One region of the Mycetocola sp. Y444 genome, then DNA from elsewhere that is predicted to be linked to it. Evidence: riboswitches for the same ligand, from Rfam matches in the RefSeq annotation. Region 1 holds a riboswitch; the other holds the start of a gene.
The links. Region 1 has a riboswitch for glycine ahead of gcvT (glycine cleavage system aminomethyltransferase GcvT). Riboswitches for the same ligand answer to the same signal wherever they lie in the genome.
Positions count from the first base shown of each region.

Region 2: linked by a shared signal. The riboswitch ahead of AC1C2M_RS07285 (ABC transporter substrate-binding protein) and the one ahead of gcvT (glycine cleavage system aminomethyltransferase GcvT) in region 1 are both predicted to bind glycine.

Region 1 is NZ_JCAIUB010000001.1:438,357-444,227, forward strand. Features, by position in the region: gene nadB (L-aspartate oxidase) at 1-225, opposite strand, end outside; gene nadA (quinolinate synthase NadA) at 228-1,526, opposite strand; gene AC1C2M_RS02110 (NUDIX hydrolase) at 1,523-2,233, opposite strand; glycine riboswitch at 2,396-2,484, shown strand; glycine riboswitch at 2,486-2,588, shown strand; gene gcvT (glycine cleavage system aminomethyltransferase GcvT) at 2,658-3,779, shown strand; gene gcvH (glycine cleavage system protein GcvH) at 3,783-4,157, shown strand; gene gcvP (aminomethyl-transferring glycine dehydrogenase) at 4,157-5,871, shown strand, end outside.
Region 2 is NZ_JCAIUB010000002.1:102,094-107,964, reverse strand. Features, by position in the region: gene AC1C2M_RS07290 (ABC transporter permease) at 1-742, opposite strand, end outside; gene AC1C2M_RS07285 (ABC transporter substrate-binding protein) at 773-2,374, opposite strand; glycine riboswitch at 2,586-2,673, opposite strand; gene AC1C2M_RS07280 (NADPH-dependent F420 reductase) at 2,920-3,612, shown strand; gene AC1C2M_RS07275 (DsbA family oxidoreductase) at 3,722-4,447, shown strand; gene AC1C2M_RS07270 (DUF7882 family protein) at 4,465-4,851, opposite strand; gene AC1C2M_RS07265 (HNH endonuclease signature motif containing protein) at 5,093-5,611, opposite strand; gene AC1C2M_RS07260 (DUF222 domain-containing protein) at 5,596-5,871, opposite strand, start outside.

The sequences.
Region 1 (5,871 bases):
GGCTTCCGCGTCGCACAGTCCCGCTCCCGCGGCCAGGGTGTCGGCAATGTGTGCGTTCACGCTGTCGTCGTCGAACATCACGCCCGCGATGCCGCCCTGGGCGAAGCGGGTGTTGCTCATGCCCAGAGCACCCTTGGTGATCAGGGTGACGGAGTGTTCGGCGCTCGCCGTGAGCGCGGCTGTGAGGCCGGCGATTCCGGACCCGACGACGATCACCCGCTTCACGATCAGCCTCCCGTGTGCACTGGAGGCTTCGCCGCGAGCATCCGTTCGAGGGCGAGGCGAGCGGGTTCGGCGACGTGGTCCGACACGGTGATCCGGTTGAGCACGACCCCCTCGAGGAGCGAGTCGAGGACCCACGCGAGGTAGCCCGGGTGGATGCGGTACATCGTCGAGCAGGGGCAGACGACCGGGTCGAGGCAGAAGATCGTGTGCTCGGGGTGTTCAGCTGCAAGCCGCTGCACCAGGTTGATCTCCGTGCCGATCGCGAACGTGGAACCGGCGGGTGCCGCCTCGATCGCCTTGCGGATGTAGTCGGTCGAGCCGTATTCGTCGGCCGCGTCGACAACGGGCATCGGGCACTCCGGGTGCACGATCACGCGAACACCGGGGTGCTCGACGCGGGCCCGTTCGATCTGCTCGACGGTGAAGCGCTTGTGCACCGAGCAGAAGCCGTGCCAGAGGATGACCTGGGCAGCCTGGAGCGCGAGCGCGTCGTTGCCGCCGAACGGCTTGTTCGGGTTCCACATCGGCATCCGCTCGAGCGGAACGCCCATCGCCTTTGCCGTGTTGCGCCCGAGGTGCTGGTCGGGGAAGAACAGCACGCGCTGGCCGCGTTCGAACGCCCACTCGAGCACGGTTTCCGCGTTCGAGGAGGTGCAGACGATACCGCCGTTGCGGCCACAGAATCCCTTGAGCGCAGCCGAGGAGTTCATGTAGGTGACGGGGACCACGGGGACTCGCCCCGAGGCATCCGGTTCGGTGCCGTAGAGCTCGGTGAGCTCCTCCCAGCATTCCTCGACCTGGTCGATGTTCGCCATGTCGGCCATCGAGCAGCCGGCGGCGAGGTTGGGCAGGATGACCGACTGTGACGTGGTCGAGAGCAGGTCTGCCGTCTCGGCCATGAAGTGCACGCCGCAGAACACGATGGCCTCTGCGTCCGTACGGGCCTTCGCCGCGTTCGCGAGCTGGAACGAGTCGCCGACGTAGTCGGCGTACGCGACGACCTCGTCGCGCTGGTAGAAGTGCCCGAGAATGACGAGCTTCGACCCCAGCGTCTCTTTGGCCGAACGGATGCGACGGTCCAGTTCCTCGGTGGATGCCTCGCGGTAGAACGCGGGCAGTTCACCCTGGCGCGGTGAACCGACGGGAATCAGGTCGCCCATCGATGAACCCGGACCATAACCCGGCGGCCGGGAGTCGAACAGCCAGGGTTTCTGGACGAGGTCGGGGCTGCACGCGGCGCCGGGCGCAGTGCCGGCGGCGATCTCGATGAGCGTGCTGTCGACGGAGGCGGTGAGGGTCATGATGCTCCTTGTGAGCGGTCGGTACGCGAGCGGCCGAGGGGCCCGTTGGTCTCCACTGTTGCCGCGTATCGATAGAGGCGGGCGGGGCGATGCCGGCCTCCTGTCCGAAGCTGCTCGGTCGGTACCACTTGCCCGGAGCCCTCGATCTGGCGCCGGAAGTTGGCAGCGTCAAGTGACTTCTGCAGCACGGCCTCGTGGACCTCGCGCAGTTCGGACAGGGTGAAGGTGTCGCCGAGGAAGGCGGAGGCGATGTGGCTGTACTCGAGCTTGTTGCGGAGCCGCCACAGCGCGTACTCCACGATGAGGCTGTGGTCGAAGGCGAGTTCGGGCACCGAATCAGCCTCGAACCAGCGAACGTTCTCGGTCTCGACGGCGATGTCGGCCTCATCGGAACGCACCAGGGCCCAGTAGACGATTGAGACGACGCGCTCGCCGGGGGAGCGGTCTGTGTTGCCGAACGCGTAGAGCTGCTCGAGGTACTGCGGAGTCAGCAGCGTCGTCTCAGCGAGGGTGCGTGCCGCGGACTCCGCCAGGTCCTCGTCGGGTTCGAGAGGTCCGCCCGGGAGAGCCCACATACCGACGAACGGATCACGGATGCGCCGCACGAGGGGGAGCCACACGGTCATGCGGCCATCGACCGGTGATGGCCGAAGCGCAAAGATCACCGTCGAAACGGCGACATGGACGGGCGCTGCGTGTGCGGCCATCACGAATCCTTCCAGTTAAAGTCACCATGACTATAACTAGACCCATCTTAGTGTCAACATGACCCGAACTGAAGAGAAATATCCCGCCAGATTTTCTCTGAGATGCCGAGCACTCTGAGTGCGCCTCACTGTAGGCTGGGCGAAAATCGAATATCGGGCCGCACACGCGATGCGGGAGAGCCGGGCTTGCCCGGCACCGAAGGAGCAAGCCTCCCTGCCAATCTCTCAGGTCTCTGTACCGCATCGAACTGGCCACTCTGGAAAGTGAACGCCTGGCGTTCCGCCGACGGTGAAAGCCGCCAGCCGTGATCGACGGCTGCGCGAGCGAAACTCTCAGGCCCATGACAGAGAGGGAGTTCCTCAGGCACCTTGAGTGCCGCAGCCGCTTTTTGCGATCGTCGCCCCGGCGACACCTGGAGAACTCGTGTCAGACCCCGCACCAGAACGCACCAGCCCGCTCGCCGCGGTCCATTCCGAGCTCGGAGCGAGCTTCACCGATTTCGCCGGCTGGCAGATGCCGGTGCGCTACACCAGCGATCTCGCGGAGCACGCGGCGGTCCGGAACGCCGCAGGCATCTTCGATCTCTCTCACATGGCCGAGATCCTCGTGTACGGACGGGATGCCGGCCGATTCCTCGACTTCGCCCTCGCCGGACGGCTGTCGTCGATCGACGTCCTGCAGGCGAAGTACAGCCTCCTGCTCACCGAGGCAGGCGGCATCCTCGACGACGTCGTGGTTTACCGGCTCGGTGACACGACGTATCTCGTGGTCGCCAACGCGGGCAACCGGGATGCCGCTGCCGCCGCGCTGTCGGAGCGGGCGTCCGGGTTCGACGTCACCGTCGACGACCAGAGCGACGACTACGCGTTGATCGCCGTCCAGGGCCCGAACTCGCGGACGATCCTCGAGCAGACGACAGGCTTCAGTGAGCTCGGTGTCCCTCTCGATGAACTCCGCTACTACCGGGCGACCGACGGGTTTTTCAATGGAGTTCCGCTCGTCATCGCGCGGACCGGCTACACCGGCGAGGACGGGTTCGAGCTTTACCTCAGGGCTGACGCGGCCGTGCCGCTGTGGCGCGCTCTCGAAGAAGCGGGCGAAGCGCACGGGCTGGTCCCTGCCGGGCTCGCGAGCCGCGACACCTTGCGCCTCGAAGCGGGGATGCCGCTGTACGGCCACGAACTCGGCACTGAGACATTGCCCGTACAGGCCGCTCTCGGCCGGGTGGTCGCACTCTCCAAAGAGGGCGACTTCGTCGGTCGGGCGGCTGTCGAGGCCGGGCCGGCGGACGACGCTCGCGTGCTCGTCGGGCTGACCGCGGCGGGCAGGCGTGCCGGCCGTGCCGGCTACCCGGTGGTTTCCGGCGATGCAGAGGTCGGAACCGTAACGAGCGGTGCGCTGTCACCGACGCTGGGGCATCCGATCATGATGGCGTACGTGGACCCCGCCGCCGCATCGCCCGGCACCGAACTCGCCGTCGACGTTCGAGGCACACGAATTCCCGCAACTGTCACCACACTGCCGTTTTATCGGAGAGAGAAGTAAGCCATGTCGGACAAGACCACACTCAAGTACACCCCGGAACACGAATGGCTCGAGATCGACGGTGACATTGCGACCGTCGGGATCACTGACTTCGCCGCAGACAAGCTCGGCGATGTCGTCTTCGTCGAACTCCCCGCCGTCGACAGCACGCTCGCGTCGGGAACCGTCGTCGGCGAGATCGAGTCGACCAAGTCGGTCGGCGAGCTCTTCGCGCCGGTCAACGGTTCGGTGGTCGACGCGAACGCCGCCGTCATCGACGACCCGGCACTCGTCAACAGCGATCCGTTCGGCGATGGCTGGCTCATCCGGGTGCGTTTCACCGAGCTGCCGTCGAACCTGCTCAGCTGGGACGAGTACTCAGCGCTGGTCGGTGAGTGATGCGCGAGCTGTTCTCTGAGCGTCACATCGGAACGGATGCCGCTGCGCAGGCGAGCATGCTGGCATCCGTCGGCTACGACACCGTCGACGCGCTCGTCGAGGCGGCACTGCCGGAGTCCATCCACGTCGCCGACCTGGCGAGTTCGTCGATCCCCGCCGCGGCCACGGAACGCGAAGCGCTCGCCGAACTGCGCGAGCTCGCCGGCTCGAATACGGTGCGGACCTCGATGATCGGGCTCGGTTACTACGGCACTCTCACGCCGGCCGTGATCAAGCGCAATGTGCTCGAGAATCCGTCCTGGTACACGGCGTACACGCCGTACCAGCCGGAGATCTCGCAGGGCCGACTCGAAGCTCTGATCAACTTCCAGACCATGGTCACCGACCTCACCGGCCTCGACACCGCCAACGCGTCGATGCTCGACGAGGGGACCGCTGTCGTCGAGGGCATGCTGCTCGCGCGGCGGGCCTCGAAGCTCACCTCGACGGTGTTCGTGGTCGACGCCGATGCCTTCCCGCAGACCAAGGCGCTCCTCGCGAGCCGGGCCGAGGCGGTCGGCATCGACCTCGTCGAGCTCGACCTTGCCGGTGGAGCGGAGCTGCCCGACGCTGCTTTCGGCGTTTTCGTGCAGTACCCGGGTGCATCAGGACGTGTGTGGAACCCGGCATCCGTTCTCGCATCGATCAGGGAGAAGGGTGGCCTCTCCGTCGTCGCGGCCGACCTGCTCGCGCTCGCGCTGCTCACCTCTCCCGGTGAACTCGGTGCGGACATCGCGGTGGGCACCACCCAGCGCTTCGGCGTGCCGATGGGCTTTGGCGGCCCGCACGCGGGCTACATGGCTGTGCGCAAGGGGCTCGAACGGCAGCTGCCGGGTCGGCTCGTCGGCGTCAGCCAGGATGCCGCCGGTCACCCGGCCTACCGGCTCACGCTGCAGACGCGCGAACAGCACATCCGCCGTGAGAAGGCGACGTCGAACATCTGCACGGCACAGGTGCTCCTCGCCGTGATGGCCTCGATGTACGCCGTCTATCACGGGCCGGTCGGCATCCGTCGGATCGCCGCAGAGACCGCTCGTCGGGCGGACGCCCTCGCCGCGGTTCTCACGAGCTACGGCCTCACGCTCGCGAGCGAGTCATTCTTCGACACGCTGCGTGTGCACGTGCCGGGCGAGGCTGCGACGATCATCGAGCGCGCTCGTGAGCTCGGCATCAACCTGCACCTCGTCGATGACGCAACTGTGGGGATCTCGGTCGATGAGACGACGACGGATGCCGATCTCCGCGCTGTCGTCGTCGCGTTCGGGTTCTCTCGTGAGGAGCGTATTACCGCTCCGGGTGACGCCGAGTCCACGCGGCTGCCGGGGGAGCTGCGGCGCTCGAGTGACTACCTCACCCACCCGGTGTTCAACACGCACCACTCCGAGACCGCCATGATGCGGTACCTCAAGCAGCTGGCCGACCGCGACTACGCGCTCGACCGCGGCATGATCCCGCTCGGTTCGTGCACGATGAAGCTCAACGCCGCGACCGAGATGGAGGCGATCACCTGGCCCGAGTTCGCCAGCTTGCACCCGTTCGCCCCCGAGGCGGACGTGCTCGGCTACCTCGGCCTGATCGAACAGCTCGAGAGCTGGCTGGCCGAGGTCACCGGATACGACTCCGTGTCGCTCCAGCCGAACGCGGGCAGCCAGGGCGAGCTGGCCGGGCTCCTCGC
Region 2 (5,871 bases), on a different contig from region 1:
AGCCCCGCGCGGTTCTCATGTAGTCCTGCTCGAGGACGACAGCGGTTTCGCGGCGCACGACGCGAGCGATCGAGCAAATAGACCGAATGCTGAGCGCCAGGACTGGCAGTACGAGAGAGGCTGCCAGATTGTTGCGCGAGTACGCGGGTGGAAGGACCTGCAGGGAGACGGCGAAGAGCAACACAAGCAGCGTCGCCATCACGTATGGCGGGATCGCTGACAGGAACGCGGTGACGTACCCGAATGACGTGTCGAGCCACTGACGCCGGCCGTTCCGCGCCAACACACCGACCACCATCCCAATGGGAATTGCGCAGACCAGCACGATCACCAGAGACAGTACGGAGATTCCTGCGGTAAACGGCAGACGGTTCGCGATCACCTCGGTGACCGGGGCGTTGAGCGAGAACGAATGGCCCAGATCGCCCTGCGCAATGCCGGCGACGTAGGAGACAAACTGTTCAAAGAGTGGCCTGTCAAGACCGAGTTCGGACCTCACCTGCTCGATCCGCTCGGCCGATGCATCGGGTCCAGCCGCGCTGACAGCCGGATCGCCGGGGATGAGGGGAACGATGAGGAAGGTGGCCACGATCGCCATCACTATGGTGCCCAACAGGCCCATGAAGCGCTTCACGCCGAAGGCGACCCACGGTGATACCGTCTTCGCCGATTCTTCGGGCCCGCCCGGAACGGGCACTTCCGTGGAAGTGCCCGTTCCGGCTGTGATTATTGGTTCAGTCACAGGTTCGCTTTCTTTCAGAACGCTCGGTGTCTATTCGGCGATGACGCGCACTGTGGCGTAGTCGAGGTAATCACCGAAAGCACGCACCGTTACGTTGGGGCTGGTCACCGTCGTCGTTGTGCCACCAACGAGGGGCACAACATCGTCGCGTTCGAAGAGTGATTCCTGAGCGGTCTGGAAGGCGTCGCAGCGAACGTCCTCATCGATCTCGGACAGCCCGGCAACGAGCGCTGCTTCGCCGTCCGGGTTCGAGGAGCCGGAGTAGTTGCGGCCGCCCTCTTCAACGCTCGGCCCGGTCACCCGGTCGAGAGAAGCGCTGATGACCTGAACCGTGTTGGCGTCCCCGATGAACACCATGTCCCAGTCGGATTCGCCGTTCGCGAGCGTGCTCCAGAAGGTGGCATTGTCGGCCATCGAAAGATCCACGCCGGCACCGGCTGCTGTCACCACCTCATAGAGGTAATCTGCTCCGTTGGTGAAGCTCGAGTTCGCGGTGTTTCCCAGCATCTTGATGCCATCCACGTTGCTCAGGACCTCAGCCGCAGCATCCGGGTCATGTTCCTCCAGCAATGACTCATCGGTATTCACGCAGGCGAAGCTCGACGGCACTATCGAGGTCAGCACCTCGCTGTTTCCGTTTGAGAACACGGTGTTGAAGGCATCCTGGTCAATCGCACGGGCGACAGCCTGGCGAGCTTCGGGGTTGTCCGCGAAAACCCTGCCCTCGCGCTGGTTGAAAATGACGTACGTCGTATAGCCCGTGACCTCTACCTTGTGGTAGCTGTCATCGCTCGCGAACCGTTCGATCGTGTTGTAGTCGGCGAGCTGCGCGAAATCGAGATCCCCGCTCATGATCTGGTTTGCCATTGTGGATTCGTCGCTCGACAGTGTGAGCTCGATCGTGTCTGCTGGCACCCCTTCGAGCGGTTTGCTCAGCTTGGGCCAAGCGTCGTAGTCCTCCCGCAGTGCGAGCGTGTAGCCAATGCCGGCATTCGATTCGCTGATCGTGTACGGACCGGAGAATGCGCCCTCGACACTTCCAGCGGCCAGGCCTTCGAGGTCAGCGAGACCCTCCGGACAAATGATGCCGGTCTGCGACGCGGTAAGGCCCGACTCGAGGTTCGTGAACGGCTGCGACAGCGACACCCGAACGGTACCGGCCTCGTCGTCCGGAGTGATCGTGGCGTCGCCCTGCCCAAAGACGAGCGCTTTCCAGGTTGAACCCGTCTCGGGATTGGCGAGATAGGACAGCGAATCTGCGACCACGGTTGGGGTTATCGGTGAACCATCGGAACACGTCGCATCGTCGCGAATCGTGAACAGGTACTCACTGGCTGACTCGACCTCCCACTCGGTTGCGAGCCCTCCAACCAGAGCGGAATCATCGTCGCGACGGATGAGCGTGTCGTAGAGGAAACTGTCGACCTGGAAAGTGTGCTGCCCCGCAGCCAGAACGGGATCGAAACTCGACGGGTCGGTGGATATCGCGATCGCAATCGAGCCGCCTGTTTCGGGAGCGCTCGATTCCCCATCTCCGGTCGAGCATGCCGCAAGGAATGAAACGGCGGCGACGGAGGAAATGACAATCGCGGTCCGCTTCACGGGCGTAGAGCGAGATGGTGAGATGAACATGGTGTCTCCTGGATCTGGAGTCGCGGTTTCAATTGCACGGCCGGAGCATTTGTGTGCCGAAACGGACGAGAATTGAATTCGACTCAAGAATTAATTCGCAGCTATAACGGCTGCGGTACCCGCTCTGTATTTGACCTGAGAGATTCACGGAAAGATCGTTCCCGCTTGCACCGTCGGTGTGGAACCATTGGGTTCCACTTTCCAGAGTTCCCGAATCTTGCCTGTCCTTTAGCCTGAGAGTTCTTGGGCGTTTTCCCCTTCGGCGCCGGTTCCAGTCCGGTCTCTCCAGGCAAAATTCATGAGGAGATGTTGAATTGATTCACCCTAGCAAAGCAGGTGTTTGTTTCGACAGGGTGTCAAGGGTCCGACGCCTCTATTAATTTGATCCAGTAATCGCCGTCGGCAGGGCTGGCTCCGCAGCTTTCCCAGGCAGTGCCCGTGAAACCGGGGGTATGACAGGGCCCCGAGTGTTTTCGTTGAAGCGACTTAGGCTGACGTCGTGAGCCGCAGAGAGGTTCACGACGACAGCACGAGGAGAGCCGCTCATGACCACAATCGGTATTCTGGGCGCCGGCCAGGCGGGAAGCACTCTCGCCCGCGCGGCGATTGCTGCGGGTTATGAGATCGTCATCGCCAATTCCCGTGGCCCGGAGACGCTGAGGGGCCTCGTCAGAGCGCTGGGTCCGATGGCGCGTGCGGCGTCAGCCGCGGATGCTGCCGCTGCGGCGGACTTCGCCGTTGCCGCCTTCCGGTACACGCCGACCGACACGCTGCCCGTCGCGGAACTGGCGGGGAAGGTCGTGATCGACAACAACAACTACATGCCCTGGCGCGACGGTAACTTTCCCGAGGTGACTTCGGGACGAAAGACGATTCATGAGTTGCGGCAGGAACAATTGCCCGAGTCAATGGTCACGAAGGCTTTTACTCACATCCAGTTTCACGAGCGCCACCTGATCCGTGTTTCGAGCGATGCACTCCCGGCGATACTCCGGCTGGCGAGGCCAGCGGGCGCACCCGACCGCAAGGCGCTGGTGGTCTCGAGCAACTACCCGGAAGCTGTCGAGCTGGTGACTCGCTTCTACGACGACCTCGGGTTCGACGCGGTCGACAACAGCCCGCTGAGCGAATCGTGGCGCAGCGCGCCCGGCACACCGATGTGGCGCCACCACGTCGACGGGCAGAGCCGCGACGAACTCATGCGCAATCTCCAGCGCGCCGAGCGCATCACTTCCTGACTGCTGGCACCCGACGCGCATCCCACAGCCCGGTGACCCCGGGCCCATAATCCCCCGGCGCGTGCGCCTCCGCGGACAGCGCCGCCAACCCGAACAGGAGATGTGTCCCATGAATGAGCAGACCGGGCTCAGCCCGGAAACCACTGAGCCGCGCCGAGGTTATCGCCTCAAAGTAGATGTGTGGGCCGATGTGATGTGCCCATGGTGCTACATCGGAAAGCGACGGCTGGAAGAGGCTGCACGAATCTTCGGTGCCGCTGAGCCGGGCGAGGCCCGCGACATCGACATCGAGTTCCACAGTTTTGAACTCGAGCCGGACATCGCTATCGGGCACACGCAGTCCGTATTCGACTTCAACGTTATGACTAAAGGGATGAGTCCAAACAGTGCCAGCGCGCTCCTGTCCCGGATCACCACCCGGGCTCGCGCCGTCGGCCTCGACCTGCACTTCGACACCGCGCTGCTCACGAACACGTCGCTCGCGCACCAGCTCATCCACTACGGCAAAGCGCGGGGCAAGCAGCTTCGGACAGAGGAGGCCCTGTTTGCCGCCTACTTCACCCAAGGCCGCAATATCTCCGACATCGAAGAACTCGGCCGGATCGCCGGGGAGCTCGGCCTCGACGCTGTGGACGCCATCCGTTCGCTGGAGTCCAACGAATACCTGGACGCGGTCCGCGCTGATGAAGCCCGAGCCCGGTCCTACGGGATCAACAGTGTTCCCTTCTTCGTCATCGACGGCAGATACGGCGTTGAAGGCGTCCAGAGCGCGGCGGCCATCACCAACGCGCTGGAGCGAGCGTGGGCGGAGAGAGATGGAACGACCGCCGCTTGAGCGGCCCGAGATTTGTCTTAACGACTCGCCACTGGAACTCTGACGCGAGCATCACGGTCACCGTTGGAGGCTTTTTGATCGCCCTCGGGAGCTTTCTGGTGCCCTGATTCGTCGATGGCTTCGGGCTCCGCTAGAAGAACAAGCCCCGCTGGGCCAAATGAAGACTGAGTCAGCAGCTCAACCCATGCTCGATTCAGCGCCGGCGTTTCGTTGGCGGTGTAGTCATATCGCAACGAGAGAGTGGGATGCATCCAGATGGTCGTTCGTCCACCCTCCGGGACTGGCCAGCTGAAGTAACACGACTCGCCTCGGCGTAATTTGGCACCGATCACTATTTGAAGATGCGCTAGCGTGCGGTCTTCAAACTCGATAGGGGTGCCGCCGTCGTACGTAAAAGTACCCATAGAAATCTCCTGAAATCGTCGGTTTGCACGTCCCAGGGTCCGGGGGAATCAGCTACACATCCATACTAGGTCCGCACCAAACCCAGCGCTAATAACTTCTTCTGGCGGGCGTGCTCTGTCAGGGGGAATTAATCCACATCGGTGAGCGCCTCAGGAGGCGCTGACCGACGGACGGACACTGCCCCGACCGCACCCGGGCTGTCGCGTTCCTGCCCCTGGACATCGGGGATGGTGGCACGGTTTACCGGAAGTATGGCTTGCGGCGGATCCATTCGGCGATGGTGACCTTGGGTTTGCCGTTCACCATCGTGACGGTGAACACTCCGGTGTCGACCATCCGGTGGTGGAACCAGCAGAACAAGACTCCGTTATCGAGATGGGTGGGCCCACCTTCGGAGTACGGGATGATGTGGTGGGCTTCGCAGCGGGTGGCCGGGATCTGACAGTCCGGCATCGCACAGGTGGGTCCGTCGCGGGCGATCATGCCCATTCGCTGCGTCCGGTTGAACCCGCGCTGATCATTACCGAGGGCAACAACCGTGCCGTCGGGGTCGATGAACACCGGGATGATGCTCGCATCACAGAGAACCTGGCTGATCGTTGACGCCGCCACCGGTGCGTTCACTCCCACGATCTGGCCGGTACCGGTCTTGGAGTCGATCACGTCCGCGTTGACCGTCACCACGACGGTCGGTGCTGCGCCGGTCACTGATGGTGCGTCCCCGGAGCGGGCGAGGGCGTCGATCATCGCGGCGAACACGTCAGCGCGTTGCTGCCCCGCGGTCCGCCGGGCCCGGACCGGTTCGCTGAACTCCGCACCGGGACTGGCGTTGGTGCCTTGCGCCGCGTCACCGGTGTCCGGATTGGTGCCGGCCACCGGCGACGCACCGGATCCGAAGGCCCCGCGTCATCGGTTCCGGTGCCACCAGCACCACCGCCAGTTACCTCGCCAGCATCAGTGGCCGTGGGGCCGTACCGGTCCGCGGTCTTCGGGCTCAGCACAGCATCGAGCAGGGCGTG